Regions from separate parts of the Brevibacillus sp. HB1.1 genome, predicted to be linked through region 2. Evidence: predicted binding sites of a transcription regulator. Region 2 holds the regulator's gene; the other holds the start of a gene.
The links. The regulator LexA, encoded in region 2, represses DNA repair genes until DNA is damaged. The targets are predictions, from matches to a motif close to CGAACATATGTTCG.
Positions count from the first base shown of each region.

Region 1: ruvC (crossover junction endodeoxyribonuclease RuvC) is a predicted target of LexA. The motif match lies at 6,726-6,739, and genes of this name have one in related genera.

Region 1 is NZ_JABMIV010000008.1:202,742-214,158, reverse strand. It holds gene HPY27_RS30175 (hypothetical protein) at 1-259, opposite strand, end outside; gene HPY27_RS30400 (hypothetical protein) at 407-1,093, shown strand; gene HPY27_RS20740 (phosphotransferase) at 1,277-2,305, shown strand; gene HPY27_RS20735 (bifunctional 2',3'-cyclic-nucleotide 2'-phosphodiesterase/3'-nucleotidase) at 2,361-4,349, opposite strand; gene HPY27_RS20730 (BofC C-terminal domain-containing protein) at 4,567-5,139, shown strand; gene HPY27_RS20725 (hypothetical protein) at 5,226-6,314, opposite strand; gene HPY27_RS20720 (hypothetical protein) at 6,444-6,635, shown strand; gene ruvC (crossover junction endodeoxyribonuclease RuvC) at 6,799-7,299, shown strand; gene ruvA (Holliday junction branch migration protein RuvA) at 7,296-7,913, shown strand; gene ruvB (Holliday junction branch migration DNA helicase RuvB) at 7,918-8,916, shown strand; gene HPY27_RS20700 (DUF2905 domain-containing protein) at 8,913-9,131, shown strand; gene HPY27_RS20695 (SpoIID/LytB domain-containing protein) at 9,305-11,239, shown strand; gene queA (tRNA preQ1(34) S-adenosylmethionine ribosyltransferase-isomerase QueA) at 11,283-11,417, shown strand, end outside.
Region 2 is NZ_JABMIV010000001.1:275,516-286,932, forward strand. It holds gene HPY27_RS01160 (HelD family protein) at 1-1,484, opposite strand, end outside; gene crcB (fluoride efflux transporter CrcB) at 1,523-1,888, opposite strand; gene HPY27_RS01170 (DUF896 domain-containing protein) at 1,984-2,181, opposite strand; gene yneA (cell division suppressor protein YneA) at 2,258-2,593, opposite strand; gene lexA (transcriptional repressor LexA) at 2,756-3,379, shown strand; gene HPY27_RS01185 (DUF456 domain-containing protein) at 3,430-3,915, opposite strand; gene HPY27_RS01190 (DUF4269 domain-containing protein) at 4,024-4,599, shown strand; gene HPY27_RS01195 (sensor histidine kinase) at 5,139-6,521, opposite strand; gene HPY27_RS01200 (response regulator transcription factor) at 6,524-7,207, opposite strand; gene HPY27_RS01205 (ParB N-terminal domain-containing protein) at 7,433-8,197, shown strand; gene HPY27_RS01210 (EamA family transporter) at 8,216-9,067, shown strand; gene HPY27_RS01215 (pyridoxal-phosphate dependent enzyme) at 9,090-10,103, shown strand; gene HPY27_RS01220 (GNAT family N-acetyltransferase) at 10,466-11,356, opposite strand.

The DNA.
Region 1 (11,417 bases), on a different contig from region 2:
TGCCAAGGCCACCCAAAGAAATGCCAAGACCACCAGTCCCTTCTGTTTCACCAGAGGTAGTCAGGCCAACAGCACCACCTACATTACCACCTCCACCACCAACACAGCCTATTCCAAAACCAACGGAGCCGATTGAAAAGCCAATCGAAAAACCAATCGAGAAACCAATCGAGAAGCCAACACCGTATAAACCACCGAACATTTCAGGCAAGCCAAATGTGCTTCCTCCGGTTCCTCCTGTTCCTATACGTCCACTCATACCGACTCCACCTCCAACCGGAGTGAGTCCGTATATTTATCCACCAGCGATTCCACCGAATCAAAATGTGCCTAGCATTCCATATAGACCACCAACTCAGGTCTTGCCATTACAGCCTACAAGACCGCCAGCATATGCATGCCCACCTTGCCCACAGCCAAATTATCCACCACCACGGGTAAGTCCATTGCAACCGATGCAGCCAAACTATCCACCACCACGGGTAAGTCCGTTGCAACCGATGCAGCCAAACTATCCACCACCACGGGTAAGTCCGTTGCAACCGATACAGCCAAACTACCCACCACGAGTAAGTCCGTTGCAACCGATGCAGCCAAATTATCCACCACCGCGGGTGAGTCCGTTGCAACCGATGCAGCCAAACTATCCACCATCACGGGTGAGTCCGTTGCGGCCGATGAAGCCGCCTTCAAAGGTGAGCCCACAACAGCAGCTCAAGCCACCTTCAAAAGTGAGTCCGCAACAGAAGCTGAAGCCATCGACGAGGGTAAGTCCAGAGCAAGAGCGCAGGCCAATGCCACAGGTGCGTCCGTTCCCGCCATTCCCACCGCCGTTCATGCCACCATGCCCGCCATTTCCGCCTTGCCCACCGTTCGGGAACCCGTGGATTGGCCCGTTTTATCCAAATCGACGACCGATTGTGAGTCCAGAACAAATGCGACCAATCAATCCATTTCCAATTGTCCCACCACCGATCAGACCGATGCCGCCGTTTCCTTATCCATGCCCACCACCATTTCCACCCATGCCATTAAAGCGGCCACGAGCGAAAAGGCCTGTGTGCCCGGAACCAGTGGAGTCATCATCATGTGAGTGTTCTTCTGAAGTCCGGGAGTACAAAGGCCGAAAAGGCAAGTACAATCGTTCTCCACAGGATATTCACAATAACATGATGTTCCCGCCTTCCCCGTGTATGGCTACCATGCCTGAACAAGGGGTTTGGCCGAACTGGGGAGATGGGCATGAAGATTCCTCTTCTTACTGAGAGGGTATGGGATGAACAAAGGAATCTTATCCACCATTGAAAAGGCTTTTCGCTGTCAAATCTACGGTGTGAAGCCGAAGCGAAACGTCAACCTGTTAAAAACAGACAGGGGCCACTGGATACTCAAAGGATATAAGCAGGTCGAAAAAGCTGTGTGGGTGACAGAGTTAGCGGATGCACTACATGAGAAGGGCTTTCATCATACTGTGCAGTATGTGGAGAATCATGAAGGATCCAAAATTTTTGCATTTGAAGACCGTCATTACACCATCATGAAAATGATTGATGGGCATGAAGCAGATAACGCTTCTCTTTTCGATGTCAAAAAAACAGCAGAAACATTAGCCCGTTTTCATGTTGCAGCTCAGGGTTTTCCTATTGCTCATACGTATGCGTATGAAGGAAAACCGGCTCTTTTAGATAAATGGGAGAGCCGCTTGGAATACTTTGAGCGGTTGATGTGGTCGATTGAACAGAAAGGACCCCAGAGCAAACTGGAGCAACTCATTTCGCACCAGGCAGATCACGTTCTTCGAGATGGCAAGGAGCTGCTGCAATCTGCCTACAAGCTGCCTTTGACGCCAGAAATGTTTTTAGCCATGGAGAAGGGGACACTCGCGCACAGAGACGTGGCGAGTCATAACTTTCTGCTTACGGAGCGAGGCAATTGCTATTTGATTGACCTTGATACAGTAGGTCATGATCTTCAGCTTGTTGACCTTGTACAATTAATGTCACGAATGCTGTTGATGCAAGACTACCGCATGGATTCCTTTGTGGAAGCGATGGAAGCCTATAGTAACATCAACTATTTATCTGATACCCAGATATGGGCTGTTCATCAATTGCTTCGCTATCCGGATAATTTCTTGCGGGAGGTAACGGGCTTGTATAGTCAGCGCCCAGGCTACCACATGAAGGGCGTCATGCAGCTGATCCAAATGGAAGGCAAAGTGATGGCGAATCGCCAACGTTTTTTAAACGATGGAGAACGAATTTTCCAGCACTCTCCATGGGGGCATTACCATTTTGTCGGATAGTCGGATAAAACAAAACATCCCTCTCGAAAGAGGGATGTTTGTGTTGGTGACAAGCTTACTTGGAAGCAGGCTTGGACAGATCAATAGAGAATTTCGCAAACCCAGTTTCCAATACGTTGATGAACTTGATATTGGACAATTTTTCAGCGAATGGTTTCGCGTCAGGAGAAGAAGTGAATGTAACGTTCAGCTTCGCATTTACTGGAGCAAAAGACCAGTTGTTGTCTGCTGCTGGGTCGATATTTTTTTGGTTCAGGATGTAGTCGATTACGATTTGACGGTTTTCATCTGGAGAATCGATTACGATGTTTTTGCCATCCAGACCTGGGAACGCACCGCCGCCGCTTGCACGGTAGTTGTTCGTTACGACGATGAATTTGTCTTCAGGTTTTACTGGTTTGCCATTAAAAGACAGGTTTTTGATGCGGTTTGCATCTTTGCTTGCTACTTTTCCATCTACAGCGTATTTGGATGGCTGTGTAACATCGATTTGATAAGTAACACCGTCGATTACATCAAAGTTGTACGTTGGGAAAGACTCGTTGATGAGTGGTTGCTCATCCGTTTTCTTCAGATCGATTTGGTTGAACTGTCCAGCGGAACGCTCCAACCATTCTTTCACCGTAGCTCCATCGACCAGAACCGCTTTCAATGTGTTCGGGTAGATGTACAGGTCAGATACGTTTTTGATGGCGATTGTACCAGCTGGGATATTGGAGTAGTAGCTTACCCCGTTACGGCCGCCTGCTTTAAATGGTGCACCAGCAGACAGAACAGGAATGCCTTCGTATTCTGTACCCTTCACGTTTTTCTCAACGAACCATTTTTGTGCATTGGTTACGATTTGGATAGATGGATCATCTTGCACAAGTGCAAAGTAGCTGAAGATCGGGGAAGATGTTTTCCCTACAGCAGAACGAACCCATTCAACTGTTTTATCGTGATCTTCTTTTACTGCATCTACGATAGTTTTGTCTGCATCAGCCAAGGATGCTTTGTTCGCTTTGTCATAGATTGGAACTACTTTGGTAGCGGACTCAGCCACTTTCCATTTTCCATTTTCTTGTTTCAGCGTCAGGTCGATCACACCGAGGTGGTTACCCCAGAAGCCAGGCATAACGGCTGGTTTACCATTGATCGTTCCTTTTTCTGCATCAACGCCTGGAATCTTATCGAATCCAGGACCAGGGAATACAGAGTGGGAGTGTCCGAACAGGATCGCGTCGATACCATCTACTTTACTCAGCTGGTAGCTAGCATTCTCCAATTGAGGACCACCCTCGGTAGGGCCAATTCCGGAGTGAGGAACCGCGATGATGATGTCTGCACCTTTTTTCTTCATTTCAGGTACGAATTTGTTGGCAGTTTCCACGATGTCTTTCGCGATAACTTTTCCTTCCAAATTAGCCTTGTCCCATTGCATAATTTGTGGTGGAACAAAACCGATTACGCCTACTTTGAGTTTTACATCTTTGCCGTTCTCATCTTTAAATGTGCGCTCCAGGATTTCGTAAGGAGTGTACATGTTTTTGTCATTGTCAGGGTTTTTGTCCTTGTCGTCTACATACACGTTGGAGTTTATGTAAGGGAATTTTGCACCCTTCAAGCTGGTATCCAAGAACTCCAAACCAAAGTTGAACTCGTGGTTACCGATATTGGCAACATCATAGTCCATCAGGTTCATTGCTTTGTAAGCAGGGTGAGTGTCTCCAGCTTTCAACGGGTCGATTTTTGCCACGTAGTCGCCCAATGGGTTTCCTTGCAACAAGTCACCGTTGTCGATCAGGATGCTGTTTTTTGCTTCTTCTCTTGCTTTTTTGACCAGTGTCGCTGTTTTTGCGAGGCCAAACTCGTCTGTGTTTTTGTCTTGATAGTAGTCATAGTTAACGATGTTGGTGTGGATATCTGTCGTTTCCAACAGGCGGAGCTTCAGGACAGAATCTGTTTGTGCGCTTACAGGAGTAAGAGGAAAAGAGAGAGCGCCAACAACCAAAGAAGTGCTGAGGAGGAAAGCAGTCAGCATTTTTTTGTTCGTTTTTTTCATGTTTGAAATGACCTCCATAAGTTTACAATAATGCCAAGCAAAAATAGTTTATCATTAGAATAGGACGCTGGATAGATAGCTAGATGAAATAGTATATTAATTTTTTGTATTGACAAAAATAAAAAAATATAACGTCAATCCGCCATAGGTCGCGTATGCCCCTCTTTCTTTGTGGTAATGATAGGAAGAAAAGCCTATATAAAAGAAGGGGTTCTATGTGACAGAGAAAAAACAGTGGGTGGTTTACGCGACATGGGGTGCAGCATTAGCCACTGGCGTCGTAATCGGTATCCTGTTAGTAGGAAAGGACGGAAACGATTCGGGTCTTGCTCGTTTACTGAACCATTCAGGCAAAGCAGATGTAGTCGCGGGGACGTCGTACGAACTGGTTTTAGCTCGCCATTATTTGTGTGGGGTGCGAGACGAAGAACATGTGGCAGTTCGTACCAATCAACTGGCAGACGTCATGGGCAACTATAATGGATGGGAAATTGTACAAGCAGAACCTGTCAAGATGATCTTAATGAAACGCGAGCAGGATATAGCGCCAGCGTGCAAGGAGAATGGACATATCGGAATAGCGTCAGACGGCATGCTTGCCCTGTTTCATGGTCTGCCTGCTGAACAAGATGTCGTACAGACCTTTTATCGAATCGATACGGCAAAAATGGAAGCGAGTCTGCCAAAAGAGGAATGGGAGAATCTGAAACGAGGGATTCGCATTCGGAATCTGGCAGAGTATAACAGTGTATTGTCCACCTATGGCGAATACCAATGGAGTGGCCAATGAAAACGGGTGGACCTAAAAGAAATCCCTTTCGAGCCTTTCGTGTAACAAGCACGTATTGGACTGGAAAGGGATTTTTGTTTCAATTGCTATGGATTCAGTTCAACCGCAATGATTCGCCAGCGTTCCCCCGGGACTTCGCGGCGCAAAAGAAACTTCCATGTTCGTCGGAAATTACCGCCTTCCCGGGCGATGTACGTGAGCCGAACAGGAACCTCTATCAAGAGGGGGCCACGTTCATCTGACGGGATGACGATTTCTGACGTTCGCACAGATTCGATCGCGGACAGCCCTTCAGGAAGTGAGAATCCGTCCGTTGTCATTCGCATTGCATGGGTGTCGTGCTCATGCAACGCAGTGAGGAAATAACCGACCAGCTCTTCTGGAGACGCCCCTTTTATTGTAGTCGCAAGTGCTCCGGAGGCTTTTAGAATCATCATGCTGTGACTAGGATCGGGCTCTGTGCGTCGATGAGTGGAGCTGCCGAAAAAGTGGATGCAAAAATGCCCCGGGAATTCATTTCCTTTAATCGCGCCAGCGCCGTGAGGCATTCCGTGCATGGATGCTGCAAAATAAGTACCGTCTACCTCTACCAGAATGGCTCTGCGCTTCCACGACCATTTTCCCTGATAAATGTTCTTCATGATCTGTGTATCCTTGCGTGTCAACGGTTGGACATCGGCATGGCGACTACCTGCTCTGCGCTGGACATCAAAACGTTGTCCTGTCTCTAAATCAATCACGGTACCGAATTCCATCCGTTTCAACGTTTTTTTCACCTGTTCCCAGGGTATGGCATGTGCAAAATGGACTGCCTCAACGGACTTGACCATTTCTTCGATCCGCTGGCGAACATCGTTTGCCAAAACATAACGGCGGGGCATTTCTTTTTCATAAAGCTGTCCATCGTGATCATATACATACGTTCGTTTTTTTACGGTCAGTGTAGCTCGTATCCAGTGGGGGTTGTAGGAGGCGACTTCGGTAGTAGAGCCTAATAGCCGCTTCGTAAATTGCTTTTGATCACGGAAGGACATGGTCGTTTGGAAAGAGGACTCAGGTGAGACTGAAACGGTGACCGTGATGTCATTCTTGACCTTGGCAAATGCAGAGTGTGGCATTGACAGTGCGATTACGAAAAGGCATATACAAAAAATAAGGACTTTGCTTCGCAACAACCAACACCTCCACTGCTTATCGTTTCAATTAAATGTCTGGCTCATGTTGCGTAAATCTTGGTATCATAACGCCCTTGCGCTTACGCCATACTGATTTCATACGGTGATCGAAGGAGGAGTCTTTAGACCATGTCTACCATGCCTAGAGGTAGCTACAAAGACCAGTTCCATCAGCGTTTGTACGTTCAGTTGAACCAGGGGCACAACAAGCTCAATTACCAACAGATCAACAAGATCAAAGAGCACATGCAAAGTGGCGTGGACGAATATGCCCACTTGCAGCATGATGTGTCGGATTCACTCGGAATGAACAAACACTAACAGACACCGTATAACCCGTTCCTTTTATAAGGAGCGGGTTTTTTATAAGATTGTTCAAAAAGTCGACTTTTTGAACTCGGATATAAAATGGAAATACACGTTCGCTTTCTGGATGCTTTGTGTTACAGTAGAGAGTAGAATCTTTGCTCACGGAGAGTGGACTATGCGCATTTTAGGAATTGACCCTGGTATTGCGATTGTTGGCTTCGGGGTTGTGGATAAAGAGGGCAGCCAATTGCGTCCCGTCCAATATGGAAGCATCCAGACAGAAGCAGGATTGTCAGTACCGCTTAGATTGAAACAGATTTTTGAGGCAATGCAGAGCCTTCTGGAAACATATCGTCCCGATGAAATGTCGGTCGAAAAACTTTTCTTTAATAAAAATGTGACGACGGCTTTTACAGTTGGTCAAGCGCGAGGGGTTATTTTGCTTGCGGCAGAGCTGGCTGGTGTGCCGGTCTATGAATATACCCCGATGCAGGTCAAGCAAGCCGTGACTGGCTACGGGGGAGCAGAGAAGAAACAAATTCAGGAAATGACGAAGCTCCTATTGCGGTTAAAAGAAGTACCAAAGCCTGACGACGTGGCGGACGCATTGGGTATTGCGATTACGCACGCACAGTTTCGCGCGTTCATTTCCATTTCGGAAGGGGTCAAGAAATGATTGATTTTGTAGAAGGTACACTTAGTTATCTCGATTCGGAATACATAGTTATCGAAACGGGCGGAATTGGTTATCGACTGTTTTGCCCAAACCCGTACCAATTCGTTCGGTATGAAGGCAACAAAACCAAATTGTTTACCCACCACCATGTGCGGGAGGATGCCATTCTGCTGTACGGCTTCGCTACCCGTGACGAACGCGATTTGTTCCGTAAACTGCTTGATGTTAGCGGAATCGGGCCAAAGGGCGGATTGGCCATTCTGGCTGCAGCGACGCCTGAGCAGTTGGTGATGGCGGTTCAACAGGAGAATGTTACCTATTTGACGAAATTTCCGGGGATTGGGAAAAAGACTGCCCAGCGCATTATCCTTGATTTGAAGGATAAATTGGTAGGATACACACCATCTGCGATTTTGACTGTTGCAGCGGGTGATTTGACAGCAGGCGAGCAAGCTGTATCTGCACTGAACGAAGCGCTCGATGCATTGACCGCACTGGGTTACTCTGATGGTGAACTGCAAAAAATCAGAAACACGCTGTCTGAGAAATCAAAAGAGGGCGATGGTGTAGAAAAGCTCATCAAACAAGGGCTTGCGTTGCTCATGAGGGGGTAGGATTTTGGATTCTCGGATCATCACGACGCATATGAATTGGGAAGAAGATGCGGCGGAGCTGAGCCTCCGTCCTCGCTATTTAAACGAATACATCGGTCAACAACACGTAAAGGAAAACCTGAAAATTTTTATTGAAGCAGCGAAAATGCGAAAAGAGTCATTGGATCACGTACTGCTGTACGGTCCGCCTGGTCTAGGGAAGACGACCTTGTCGCAAATTATCGCAAATGAGCTGGGTGTGAACATCCGCACGACGTCAGGTCCGGCTATTGAGCGTCCGGGTGATTTGGCGGCGATTTTGACGAATTTGCAAGAAGGCGACGTCCTGTTTATCGACGAGATTCACAGGCTCAACCGAAGCGTCGAGGAAGTTTTGTATCCGGCTATGGAGGATTTTGCGCTGGACATCATTATCGGTAAGGGGCCAAGCGCTCGCAGTGTTCGTTTGGATTTGCCGCCCTTTACACTGGTTGGGGCCACGACGCGAGCTGGAATGCTGTCCGCGCCGCTTCGAGATCGCTTTGGGGTTGTAAATCGCCTGGAGTTTTATACAGTTCCGGAACTGACCTTTATCGTTTCGAGGGCAGCCGACATCTTGCAGGTCGTCATTCGAGAAGGCGGGGCAGAGGAGATTGCCAGACGTTCGCGTGGAACACCCCGGGTGGCAAACCGTTTGCTGAAGCGGGTTCGCGATTTTGCCCAAGTAAAAGGTGAAGGCGTCATTACGACAGAGATTGCCAAAGAAGCACTGGAAAGATTGCAAGTGGATGCCTGTGGTCTTGATCATATTGACCATAAACTGTTGCTAGCGATTATTGATCGCTTTGACGGTGGACCGGTTGGGCTGGATACAATCGCAGCAACAATTGGAGAAGAGTCACAAACGGTGGAAGATGTTTGCGAGCCATATCTCATGCAGATCGGCTTTATGCAGCGGACGCCGCGGGGGCGTGTACTCACCCCGAGTGCGTACCAACACTTTGGTCGGGAGATGAAATCGTGAATCCTGTAGCCAAGCTACTTATTATTGGTGGTGCTGCTTTAATCGTAATCGGTCTTTTGTGGCAGGTAGGAGGCAGATTTTTGCCACTGGGGCGTTTGCCGGGAGATATCGTGGTAGAAAAGGAAAACGTCAAGTTCTACTTTCCGATTGTGACTTGTATTGTGATTAGCATCGTCCTGTCTCTTGGCATGTATTTATTCCGGCTGTTTAAATAGGCAAGTGTGAAGGCCATCGGAGCTCATTGTTCCGGTGGTCTTTTTGCATGCGGGTGTTTGGTCCCATTTTACGAAAAAGGCAGGAGATCAGCCTGCGATTGTCGAAAAACATGGGAAGACATGCCAATTTTTGACGAAATCAAGCTTAGACAAAATCAGGTGGAGAAAGGACAATGGACGACATGAGAAAGAAATGGATGGGGAAAGTCCTTTCGGTGGGCCTGCTATCAGTAGTTCTCGTAGGAGGACAAGTACCAGCGCAGGCTGCCGGCGACAATATCAGAGTTGCGCTATTTGTCGATACAGGACAAGGCTATCGGGGAGTAGTTCCTTCCGTTACGCTAACTGCTGAAAATGGAATGGGAGTCGTGCTCAATGGACCCGAGGGCAAGACAGATTTACCTGAATTAAAGGGAGATGCAGCTCGTTACCGGGTTGATGAATATCATTTGATCGTTGCCGAAACAGGTGACTGGAATCGCGCACAGCAGATTGCACAGCAAATGAGCCAACGAAAATACGAGGGCTCAATCCAGGTGACAAAACGTAACAGTCAGACCGTCTATCAGGTCGTAAGCGGAACGTATGACACGTATCAGGCTGCAGCCAATCAGGCAAAAACGGTTGCCCAAGCAATCGGGCAGAATCCGCTGGTAAAAGGTCCGCATCGACTCGAAGCGGGTAAATTCAAAAGCTTAAAGGAAGCGCAAGAATGGCAAGCGTCATTTGAAGCAGCCGGTATTCCTGCTTATCCCGTGATGGTATCAGATGGGGATAAAGTCAAATATGCGGTTTGGATCGGAGACGAGGTTAGTCCTGATGCTGTGAAAGAATTGAAACGAAGAGCAAACGCCGCATTTCCTTCTTTCTCCTATCAGGAGCCAGCCAGCCAATCTTATGTTATATTGAAGCAGGATGTATACGGATCACCAGATGAAATGATTTGGAAATATGTATTCTCCCCTCAAGTAAAGCTGACAGTTGAAGCGAATAAAGCAGGCGATGAATCGGTGATTGGCGTTGTAGAACGAGAGCAGCGCACATATCGCGGCGAGATGGAGCTGTCGGAATACAATGGTCACTTGACGCTAGTAAATGAGCTTCCAATGGAAGAATATTTATATGGAGTCGTTGGCTCTGAGATGGCTCCAGGCTGGCCGGTGGAAGCTTTGAAAACACAGGCGGTCCTGTCGAGAACTCGTGCTGTGTGGCAAGGCAATAAGTATGAAGTTGCCAATGTGTCCGATACGGTTTTCGAACAGGCGTATTATGGCTATACAAAAGAGTCTGATGATGTACGTGAGGCTGTCGACGAGACAGAAGGCGAAATCATTTACTACCAAGGCAAACCAGCTGAGTCGCTCTTCTATTCCAATGCGGGCGGTATGACGGCGGACGGCACAGAAGTATGGGGCAATCCAGTTCCTTATTTGCGATCTGTCGAGAGTAAAGACACATATCCAATGGACAATGCGAGCGTATGGTATCGCGTGGCTTTAGCAGATGGATCGCTCGGCTATGTAAGAAATGATCTAGTCACCGAAACAGGCCAGAGCAATTCAGCGGGACAAAGAATAGCGGTCATTTCGACCGAGAATACCAATTTGCGCTCAGGTCCAAGCACAACAACTCATCGTGTGTTGTCGGTACTCCCTACTGGCGCAGAAGTAACAATCCTCTCAGAAGTAAAAGAAGAAAATGCGTATTCGTGGACGCGTGGACCGTTTACCTCTACAGAGGTTGCAGCCATGATCAATGCCGCGCATGACAAGAACAAAGCTCCACGCATTTCAGGGAACGTAACGAGCCTGAAAGTGACAGAACGCGGTCCATCTGGACGTGTGATCGCGATGGAAGCAAATGGGACGCCGATCGTCGTATCTTCACCGGATGCTTTCCGATCTGTTTTTCAACAAGGTGGCTCCTCTCTGCGCAGCACGAAGTTTGAAGTAGAAATGATCAATGGTTCGCAATTCATCTTCCGTGGTACTGGCTTTGGGCACGGACTTGGTGTTTCGCAATACGGAGCTCGTGCGATGGCAGAGGAAGGGTATGACTACAAAGATATCTTGCAACACTACTACCAGGATGTGACAATCGAAAAGTAAGTCGTTTGCCACAAGATCTACCGCAAAAAGGAGTAACGATTTCGTGGACGTGCAACAATTTGATTTTGATTTGCCGGAGCATTTGATTGCCCAGCACCCGTTAGAAGACCGAACATCATCGAGATTGCTCGTATTAGAGAAACAAACAGGTAATATCGTTCATCAGCAATTTACCAAT
Region 2 (11,417 bases):
ATATGCTGCAAGTATAGCAATGCCGCGATATCTTCCGGCTCCAATCTCTCCTCTGCAAACAATGCAGCGCTAGACTGAGTCACATCACGCACAATTTCGTCTGAAATGTCAGCAGGTACGAGCTTGCGCAGCAATTCCTCGTCAGCAATCAACTCGCGATAAGCTGCGAAGATTTCCAGTCTCGGAAATGAAGTCAGGTACGTATCTAATATCTGCTCCAGCATTTTCTCGAATTTGTACAAGCCTTCTTTGTCCAAATCGACTTTTCGCTCTCGCAAATGGGCAAACAATTGCTTGTTCATTTCTTGTTTCAAATGCTTGCGAAGCGCTTCTACCCGTCGATGATACGGCATAGTGGCGAATTGCTCCAAGAAGCATTGGCGAATAAAATCACCCGGAATCGAAAATACTTGCTTCGTTTTGTTGTATAAAAAGCTGAGCTTCTTGAAAGGAATTCTTGTTTCGACGATATACCGAATGTATTGCTCCAGCGCCTCCCGACAAGCGAGCGATCCTTTAAAGCGAAGCCTGTTTCGTGTCATTTCTTGCTGGCGCTCATCCTGCCCCTCTTCGAAGAACAATTGAAGAGGCTTATCAGGACTCACGATTCTCCATCCTTTTGGCAGCAGAGGCTTCACAAGACGCGCTGCCCAATCTACAAAAGTAGACTGTTGAACATCATCGACTCCCAGCTCAGGCAAAACCTCGGATATATAGGTAAGAAACATCCGGTTAGGTGCAAACACCATGAACTTTTTGGACATCATGGAATCCTGGTAGTTATAAATCAAATAGGAGAGTCGGTGCAGAGCAATGGTTGTTTTTCCGCTCCCCGCTACTCCTTGCACAACAATGGGCCGTTCTTTTTCCGCCCGGATAATATCATTCTGCTCGGATTGAATCGTAGCGACGATGTCTTTTAGCCTACTATCGTTCGCCTGATTCAGATTGGCTGCCAAAAATTCATCAATGAAGCCCTCTTGCAAAAATTCGTCGGGATGCCCCATCTCGCGGTTAATCGTTTCTTTTACCGCTCCATCATAGATGCCGACGATCTTTCCGTCTTCGATCGCAAAATTACGCTTTAGTCGAACTTCACCACGCACGATCTCGCGTCCCATCCGGTAAAACGCTTCTTTGCTCTCACCGGAATAATAAAGACTGGCGATAGGCGCGCGCCAATCCACGACGACAGAATCAAACGTATCGCTGCGTACAATTCCCCGTTTTCCTATGTAGACCTCATCCAGCTCGTAGATTTCATCTTTCAAGAAATCCACTCTGCCGAAATAAGGCTTCTCTCGACCCTGATCTTCCAGGTAGCTCAATTCCTTAGCCTTTTTATAGTTAACGACCTGTTTGACATAATCATCTGTTGCCTCGCGAATATCATTGCGAAGCTGCTCCATTTCTTCGTCGATCGCTGAAATTGTTTCATCCAGCTTTTTTTGTTCCCATTCATAATCACGATGCTGTGTACTCACATTCATTCCCCCTCACATGTATCGTGTCATTGAACGACTCAGGACCATTGCCTGGCCAACCATATTCCAACCGCACAAGAAAGTAGACCGACTCCCAAACTAAGCAGAGCGTACAAAGTGCCACGTAACAGGTGGCCTTCTCCCCAAAAAGAGACTACTTCCAAGGAGAAGCTTGAGAAAGTCGTAAATCCTCCCATGACCCCCGTTGCAAATAAGAGGTAGAGTGTCGGAGATAAAAAGCCACGTTCTTTCCCCAGCACGAACAAGATGCCGATGATCAAAGATCCACAAACATTGGCGATCCAGGTTCCCCACGGCCATCCCGGCTGATTCGCGAGCAAAGACAATAGGTAGCGCAAAAGAGAGCCAACTGCTCCTCCAACCGCCACAGCTATCCACGCCATCGCTTTCCCTCCCTGGCTATCACAGCTTATGTATGTCACAGAAAAAGACACCCTAGCGTCAAGCGAGGATGTCTGTCGTATCAGTAATTGTTATCTTACTGTTTTGGCTTATTTTCTTCAAGGTCTTCCACATAACGGATGGAATCCAAATTTGCTCTCAATGAAAGCTTAACGGCGTCAATGTACTTTTGGCGCAATGCTTTTTGTTCGAGCTTTTCCTCTTCGGTCAAACCTTCTTCGCGCGATTTTTTGACCAATTCGTTGATGCGTTTAATTTCTGCGTCAGATACCACTGCTGGTTCCTCCCACTCTGTAGTAGTGCCGCTTCATTATACCACATTCGAATGATCCCGCAAGACAGCCGAACACTTACGGAGTATCAGGAAGGATGAGAGTCTGACCTGGGTAAATCCTGTTGCTCTCTAAACCGTTCGCATCCTTAATTTCTATTATATAGTCCCGAACATCCATCTGATCTGTATTGTATTGAACAGCTAACGACCATAGGCTATCTCCAGATTGTACGGTTACTTCTATGCCTTGTGGCTCCTCCATTGGCGAAGAAGCAAACACTAGTTCGGTTAACAGGTAAAAAAAGAGAGTAAATGTAATAAGAAACAAGAGAGCTTGTCCTCTCGTGATACCAAAACGAACACGACGTTCTTCTTTTTTCTCGAAACGATTACGTACTGTCAATGAATTCATAATAATGGCCTCCTCACAAACATACGTTCTGATCACTTGTAGCCTCATAATAAATGAGAACATATGTTCATGTCAACAAATAATCGAACTTATGTTTGTCGAACGCAAGCTCCCATGGTATAATATAGGAAAATATGTTCGAGAAATCAGGGGTGTCTTTCTATGTCAAAATTATCGAGTAGACAACAAGCCATCATCGAGTTCATACGAAAGGAAGTTCGTGATAAAGGATATCCGCCATCTGTACGTGAAATTGGGGAGGCTGTTGGACTAGCTTCCAGCTCAACAGTACATGGGCATTTGGCACGCTTAGAGAAAAAAGGCCTCATTCGTCGAGATCCTACCAAACCTCGTGCCATCGAATTGCTATCAGATGAAGATCGTTTTCAAGACAATTTCGAAGACTCTGTCGTCCGTGTGCCAGTAATCGGAAAAGTAACCGCTGGACAACCGATTACTGCCATTGAGGATGTAGAAGAGTACTTCCCGCTTCCAGACAATATCGTGACTTCTGACAAGGTCTATATGCTGCGCGTCTCCGGGAACAGTATGATTGATGCCGGAATTCTCGACGGAGACTACGTCATTGTTCGCCAACAGCACGTAGCCAACAATGGTGATATTGTCGTAGCCATGACAGAAGAAGACGAAGCGACCGTTAAAAGATTTTTCAAAGAAAAGAATCACTTCCGTCTCCAACCGGAAAATGCCACGATGGAACCGATCATCCTGGAGCATGTCACTATTCTCGGTAAAGTCATCGGTGTTTATCGACTCATTCACTAGTTCCCACGTAAAAAAGGACAGCCGAGGCTGTCCTTTTTGTTTTCTGTCTATTATCTGGCGATAAAAAACCAGATGATCATCGTAACTTGCAAGATGACTTTTACGACTGCACTACCTAAAAATCCGATCAGTGAGCCTACGCCCGCTTTCACTGCTCTCTCCATCGACTGCTTCTGCACCATCAACTCTACGAGAACGACGAATACGAACGGTAAGATCAGCATACCAAACGGTGGGAAAACGAAAATCCCGAGGATAATACCGACCGCAGCAGCAATGGACGACCATTTGGACCCTCCATACCTTTTCACGAAGTACATATTCGTCAGCAAGTCAGCACCGTAAAGCAGAATGCTTAGAACGACCATTCCCCACCAAAAGGATGCCGGCAATCCCGCTCCCGGATCTGCAATGAAAAAGTGATAGAGCAAAAAGCCCGCCCACAGTAATATCGTATCAGGTAAAACGGGTAAGAAAATTCCTGCGATGCTTAGCAAGAACAATAACACAACCACTACCCACAAAAATATTTCCATCTACTACACTCCCTTCATTTAGGTATACGAGTGATTATCGATTTCGTTGCGTACTTATTCACTTTTGTCTAAACTTTTTTAAAAGAAAGCAGACATGGAGGTAGTCTCATGAGAAATTGGCATGATCTCTCCTACTTGGGCAGAGGGACGATTCGCCAAAAAGCAGCGTGGGAAGCGATTCAACAGACGCACATCATGGAAGTACTATCCGATTACCATCCAGTGCTTGCCGGAACCATCCCATTGGACATTGATGTTGTGCAAAGCGATCTGGATATTATTTGCGAGAGTCATGATCTGGAGCAGTTTGAGCAGGCTGTTCGTACAGCATTTGGCTGTTTGCCCGGATTTGAAGTGACACACTCAGATGTGAATAGTACGCCCACGTGCGTTATCTCGTTTTTCACAGCTGGCTTTTGGTTTGAATTGTTTGCTCAACCGGTAGCTGTCGAAAAGCAAAACGCCTATCGTCATATGGACATCGAAGCACGATTGTTAGTCATAGGAGGCTTGGATGCGTATAAACAGATCAGGACTCTGAAGCAAAGCGGCATCAAGACAGAGCCTGCATTTGCTCGATACTTTCATATCCCAGGTGATGATCCATACGAGGCTTTGTTGCAATTGGAGCCGTTAACAGACCAGGAATTACGACAAAGAGTTCAGCTGCTGCGAAAGGATTAATCTTCGAGCAAAGAGCCAATCTCTGCTGCTTGAAAGCAGGAAGGATGCATCGCTTTCGGGCGAAAAGCTTTTTGAATGCGGGCTTTTTCGTTTCATGTCTCGCAACGCGCTTTTAACCTATATACTTAAAACCTTGTCAACGCTTTAATGGTCGTTCATATGTGGAAAATAAAATATGTAACTGAGGCATTGGAAGGCTACCTCTTTTCAAACCCCTTTAAACGGAGCAAATGAACTTACCATTAAATGCAGTGATGTGGGATATTACTATCAAAGGACAATAGTTTAAAATCACTGTTCTAACAAGTGTCATATCAAGGTAATGAAAGATGAAATAAGCTTCTCTCCCATATGAGAGAAGCTTATTTCATTATTATTCTTGTTTTCAGATACAAGCCGAACATGATTGAGGGCTTAGCAGGTAAACTGGATGTAATAATGATACTGGTTATATGCACAAAAACCTAGACGGGTTTCCATCTCACGGTAGGCTTTTCGGTTATTTTTTATAGAAAAGACACCTTCCCCTTTTCGCATGGTTATTCACTCCCTGATCTACGATTGGGGAAATGTAATCGAAATGAGGTTCCCCGATTTGGGCTGCTTTGTACTTGAATTTTCCCGCCATGTAAATCCACTAAATGCTTAACAATTGACAAACCAAGGCCACTTCCTCCAGTATGACGTGATCTGGATTTCTCCACCCGATAGAACCGCTCCCATATTAGTTCTAATTCTTTCTCGGAGATTCCAATTCCCTCATCCTTTACTTCAATTACGGATTCTCTGAGCATTTTCGTTACACTGATCAAAACCGTTCCTTCACCCTGAGAATAACGAATCGCATTATCTATTAAGTTCATTAAAATTTGGTGAAACCGCTGCGGGTCCACCCAAAAGTACACAGGAGGACAAATTGTAAGAGATAACTTCACTCCCAATTCTTCAGCACGTGGTGTCATTTCCTCGATTATTCTTTCTAATAAACTTCGAATAGCGACCCGTTCTTTTCTTAATGTAATTTTACCTTCATCCAATCGACTCAGTGTCATCAAATCGTTGACTACTTGTTCGAGCCGATCAGATTGATCCCGGATGATCGAAATTAACTTACTTGCGCGATTTGGCGTCATTTCTGAATTCTGAAGGAGGGTTGCATATCCTTTCACATATGTAAGGGGAGTACGTAATTCATGAGCTACATGAGATAGGAATTCTCGACGGGACGACCGATAATAAGACAAGCTTTTGGCGAGCTGGTTTACTTGACGAGTGAGTAAAGAGAGTTCGTCTTTACCTTCTAAAACAACTCTTACATCATAATTACCCTCATCGAGATGCCTAATTGCATTGATAACGTTTACAATCGGTCTTACAATATATCTGGATAATAGTAAGCCAAACCCACTCGTGATTAGTAAAGAACCCAAGCCAGCAAGCAATAACATTGTCTGAAGAGACTGTAATGTATCTTTCAGCCAAGTTGGTTTCGTTATAACAACTACCGTTCCTAATAGATTTTGTCCTCGTTGAATGGGACTTTTTGCTAAAATGAGACGATCTGGTTCAAAAACCGTTTGAATCGCTTTTTGATTCGGACTTCCCTGAATCCAATTTTGAACAAAATTAAACAATGAATCAGGTAATCGTTTGGAATCAATAAGCAATTCTCCTTTGGGAGAAAAGACAAGAACAGTAGAAGAAGACTTTTCCTCCATTTCGCCGATATGCTGAAGAGTTTTTCTATTGAAGTCTACGCTTAACATTTGAGCAAAAGTCGATGCATGTTGAGCAAGTGCTAGCTCCGTATAGGATTGATAGTGAAGAGTTATAATTTGGTAGCTGATGGTTCCCAATAGCACAAGCCCTAGAATCATGATACCTAAAATGGTGATTAACAGCTTGGTCGCCACTCGATGCATCGTTATTGAACTCCCCATTTATATCCATAGCCCCACACTGTTTGAATGCCTTCTCCTTGAAAGCCAGCTTCCCGCAGTTTTATACGTAAGTTTTTAATATGAGAGTCCACTGTCCTAAAATCTCCATTGAACGAGTAGTTCCATACCTTGGCTAACAGTTGTTCTCTGGGAAAGACTTGATTCGGATATTGAATGAGAGTGGTTAGCACTTCAAATTCAATCGGGGTAACCTTCATCTTCTTTCCATGAACCCATACTTCTCTTGCTAAGAGACGAATCTGAATTCCTGATTGCTTAATCTCCTGTATTTCTTGCCCCTTTCTTGTCCGGCGTAGTACCGTTTTCACACGCGCCGATACTTCTGCCGGTTCAAATGGCTTCGTTATATAATCATCCGCGCCTAGTTCCAATCCTACTACCCGATCCTCCAGTTCGCCTCGAGCACTGATCAAAATCACGGGAGTTTTATCGCCTGTACGTCTTAATTCTTTGAGTACATCAAAACCGTCTGTCCAAGGCATCATGATGTCCAACAAACAAAGATGAAATGCTTCATTGTGAAGTAACTGAAGCGCCATTGTTCCGTCGCTGGCTGTGGAGACAGAGAAATCCTCCTCTAATATCATACTTAGCAAATCGAGCATGGTCTCTTCATCATCGACGATTAATATCGAAGTGTCCATCATACAACCCTCTCTTTGATAGATATGAACCTTGGTGACTATCATAAATGGAAATTATGGATAAATTATGTAGCAGAACCTTTTTATGGTGATAGTTAACCAATTCTCCAATAAAAATCCTAATTTTCTCCATATCTTTTAGCTAAGATACAGAAATCCCCGGTGCATTATAAAAAGTCAATCAACATGGTTATTATCTGTTGAATCATGAATCAAGGAGGAAAAAACGTGGAAATTCTCTCTCGGCTTCGATTAGTAGATGTAAACCAACTTGCCTTTCAAGAACGAGTAGAACCAGCGCGATTGAACCGAACATGCCAGTCTATTCTTGAAGAAGGAGTCTTGCGTCATCCGATCATAGTTACCCCTCTTATGGAAGGTCGATATTTGATTTTAGACGGAGCCCATCGGACGCAATCATTACGCCAACTAGGATGCATGAAGATCCCTGTTCAGGTCGTGGAAGCATCGGAAATTTCTTTCAACGCATGGGAACATCTCTTGCCACTTGGCCTGTGGATGGATACTTTACAACAGTTGCCAACCCTCCAATGGGTGAGGAAGCTCCGGAAAGAACCCCCTATTGCGGAAGTAGTTTATCCGAATTACACCCAATTTTGGATTTATCCCCACGAAAATTATGTGAATCATTGGATTCGGTTACAAGCCTGGCACCAAATTGTAGAGATTTATACCCAGAATCAATCAGTCATTCGTTTACCGCACGGCAGATACGTTTTCCCAGAATCCAACCATGTTCTATTCCGATACCCCACTCTCACCTTGGACGAAGTGAAAGAAATTGTGTTAGCGGGTAAAGAAGTTCCTGCTGGAGTGACACGTTGTATTGTTCAAGAACGAGTGCTTAATTTGCAAATTCCACTCACGCTTCTAACCTCGCCAATAAGTAAGGATGAGTGGAACCGTTTTTCAGAAAAGAAAGCCAATAAACTACGTCTATATTCGGAAAGCATTTATCTTTGTGAAGCTTAAGTAAAAGAGGTAAATCCGATGTGGTATATGCTCGCATTATTCAGTTCGATTACCTTTGGGCTTGGAAGTTTTATGATGAAAGTTTGTTCAGCCAACCGAGGTTCTACCGTACATTTACTTTGGGGATTGTATTTGACGGGTACTCTCTGTTTTTTTGCTTGGGTTCAATATACAGACGGTTGGATGTTCACACTCCAGGTTCTCCTTGCCGGACTCATAATCGGTGTAGGTACATCCACGGGGAATCTCTTATTTATGCATGCTTTAAAAATTGGGCCAGCTAGTCTAACTTCTCCAGTGGTCAATAGCAATGTCATCTTCACGATTGGACTTTCACTGCTTTTTTATGGAGAGTCACTTTCTCTTCCTCAATGGATCGGCGTTACGCTACTCGTTCTTGCCGTCATGATCCTGCCTATTGATCCAGATGAAAACCTTCGTATCCGAAGCATGAAGTGGTATCTGCTTGTCGTTGGTGCGACGTTTCTTTTCTTTCTCCGTAATGGAGGTCTGAAAGTTACGGAAGAAATGCATTTACCCAATGCCATGATCTTGTTGATCGGATACTTCTTTGGATTTATCTTGTTTTCAATAGAAATTCTACGAAAGAAGCATGTAGAGATGCCCAGAACACACAAACAAATAGGAGTTCGTTGGGGACTTGGATCAGGCATCTTCTCCTTTGCTGGTATGCAAATCTATGCGGTCGCCGTAGCAAATGGGCCCGCTAGTATTGTCTCTCCTATCTTTTCTACCAATAGCTTAGTAGTTGCTCTTTTGTCTATTTGGATTTACAAAGAACGACTTTCTTTCCTGCAAACGATTTCGCTCATTCTGCTCTTTGTTGGTTTGATTTTTACGCGACTTTAATTCTTACAAAGAGGTGTTAAAGATGATAGCTACCAATATTGTAGATTGCATTGGGAATACCCCTATTGTCGCTTTAGAAGATGAACTGGTTCCGAATGGAAAGAAGCTGTATCTTAAACTTGAATATTTTAATCCGAACTTTAGTGTGAAAGACCGTACCGCCATAGGATTGATAAAAAAAGCGATGGATCAGGGAGAAATAAAGCCCGGAAGTATTTTAATCGAGTCTACATCGGGAAACCTAGGGAAATCTTTGGCGATGCTCGGAGCTGTGTATAAGTTCCGTGTCCTAATCGTTGTAGATCCCAAAATTAGCCCAAATCTTCTTAAATGGTATAAAGCATACGGAGCAGAAATTGATATGGTGTCCGAACTTGATGAGGATGGTGGGTATCAAAAAACACGATTCAGGCGTGTTCAGGAATTGCTTCGTCAATATCCTGAAGCGTTTTGGCCAAACCAATATGACAATCCCAATAATCCTTTATATCATTTTGAGACTACTGGAAAAGAAATTATCGATTTACCAATCGACGCAGTTGTAGGTGCTGTGAGTACAGGAGGACATCTTTGTGGCATTGGAAGGTTTGTCAAAGAGAACAAACCAGAGATGAAAGTAGTGGCTTGCGATGTAAAAGGATCAGCGATATTTGGCCATATGTTCAAGCCTTACCTGATTAACGGAGTTGGATTGAGTTGGAAGACTGAAAATACCGATTTATCTGTGATTGATCATATTTGTATGGCAAGTGATCAAGAGGCCATATCTGCTTGCCGTATATTGTCCAATGAACACGGAATGATGATTGGAGGTTCAGGGGGCTTATCTGTGGTAGCTGCCTTGACTTATCTGAAACATACCAGCGCAAATGCTGTATTAGCTATTATCCCTGATACTGGGATTAACTACTTAGATCAGATTTACGACGATGAATGGCTTTCCACCAAGGACATAAGACTTCTTAATAAATCGGAGTTGAAAAATGTAATTTCTCATAAGAAGCTTCTAAGTACCTATGAAATCAGTCAGAGATAGTCCCGCTTGTTCGTTAAGAAAAAGCTATCTCGTATACCACGCCTGTTGATTAACCATATAGTAGGTTTTTAATCCGTGCCAAGTAGATATGCCTCTCCAATCTTTTGGCGAATCGCGAAGATTATCAAGAACTAGACAAGTTACTCCCATGGTCAAAAATGTTGCCAGCTACGTGTCGAATTAATAATAAATAGCGTAAAGTAGTCCCTATCCGTTTCAAGGTGGGGACTATTTTACGCTTACGTAATAACAGTTTTTTTGTTTGAGCTCATGCGCGTCGGTATAGTCTTCTACTTCTACCCCTACTGCATCTTACTCGCTCCAGGCTGTTCTCTTGAATCTGAATATCGTACGTAGACCTATTATGCGTGTGAAGTTAGCGGGAAACGAAAATGTTCTGTCTCCATTTTGAACGAGGGACGAACAAATAAGACATCGTCCGTCGTTGTCATCAAAGCAGATTGGATCTTCTCATTCTCACTATCCGGCATAAAGTGAAAATGAATGATCGTTGTCTCAGCCGATACCAAATGAGAAATGACTGCTTCTATATCAATTGGTTTTTTACTTACCAAATCAAATACATGCAGTTGGTCATCTTCTCGTTCAAATAATACGATCACATCCTCCTCTTCGACATAATAAATTGCATCCCGAAAAACGAGGAGAAAATAAAACATCAACAGATGCTCACTATCCTTGACGCCCAATCGCGATGATACGGGGATTCGCTTGGCGGCAAATTCCTTCATGACGAGATAATCAGCCTCGCTATCAACATCTAGCTTGCGCAAGACCGATTTTTGTTCTACTTGTTTTTTCAAATCAGATACCAATAAGCAAAAACTACTTTCCTGTACTCTCTCAAATCCAAATTTCGGATAAAAATCGAGCACGGTATCATTGGCATACAAAAAAATAGAATCGTATTCCTTCTCATATATTTCAAGAATATGGTTCATCAATTTCGCTGCCAATCCTTGGTTGCGATAGGCAGGATGCGTCATGACTGTTCCAATCTGAAGTACCTTATAGTCTTTATCATTGGATGTCACGATCATCTTACTTACGGAAGCGTTGGCAATAACCTGATCCCCATCCAGATAGGAATAGCAGACATAGTTATCATTCCAAAAGCCCTTGTTATACCATTCTTTAAAATTGAGCTGAAAGACCAGCATAGCGAGGTCATTAAAGCTTTCCTTGTATGTTTCGATATGCTTGTAGTCACTAATCAATCGATATTCACCCATGTAAAAACCTCCCATTCTGTTGTTTGTGCTGTTTGTAATCATTCATTCCTTTTCAGCAATC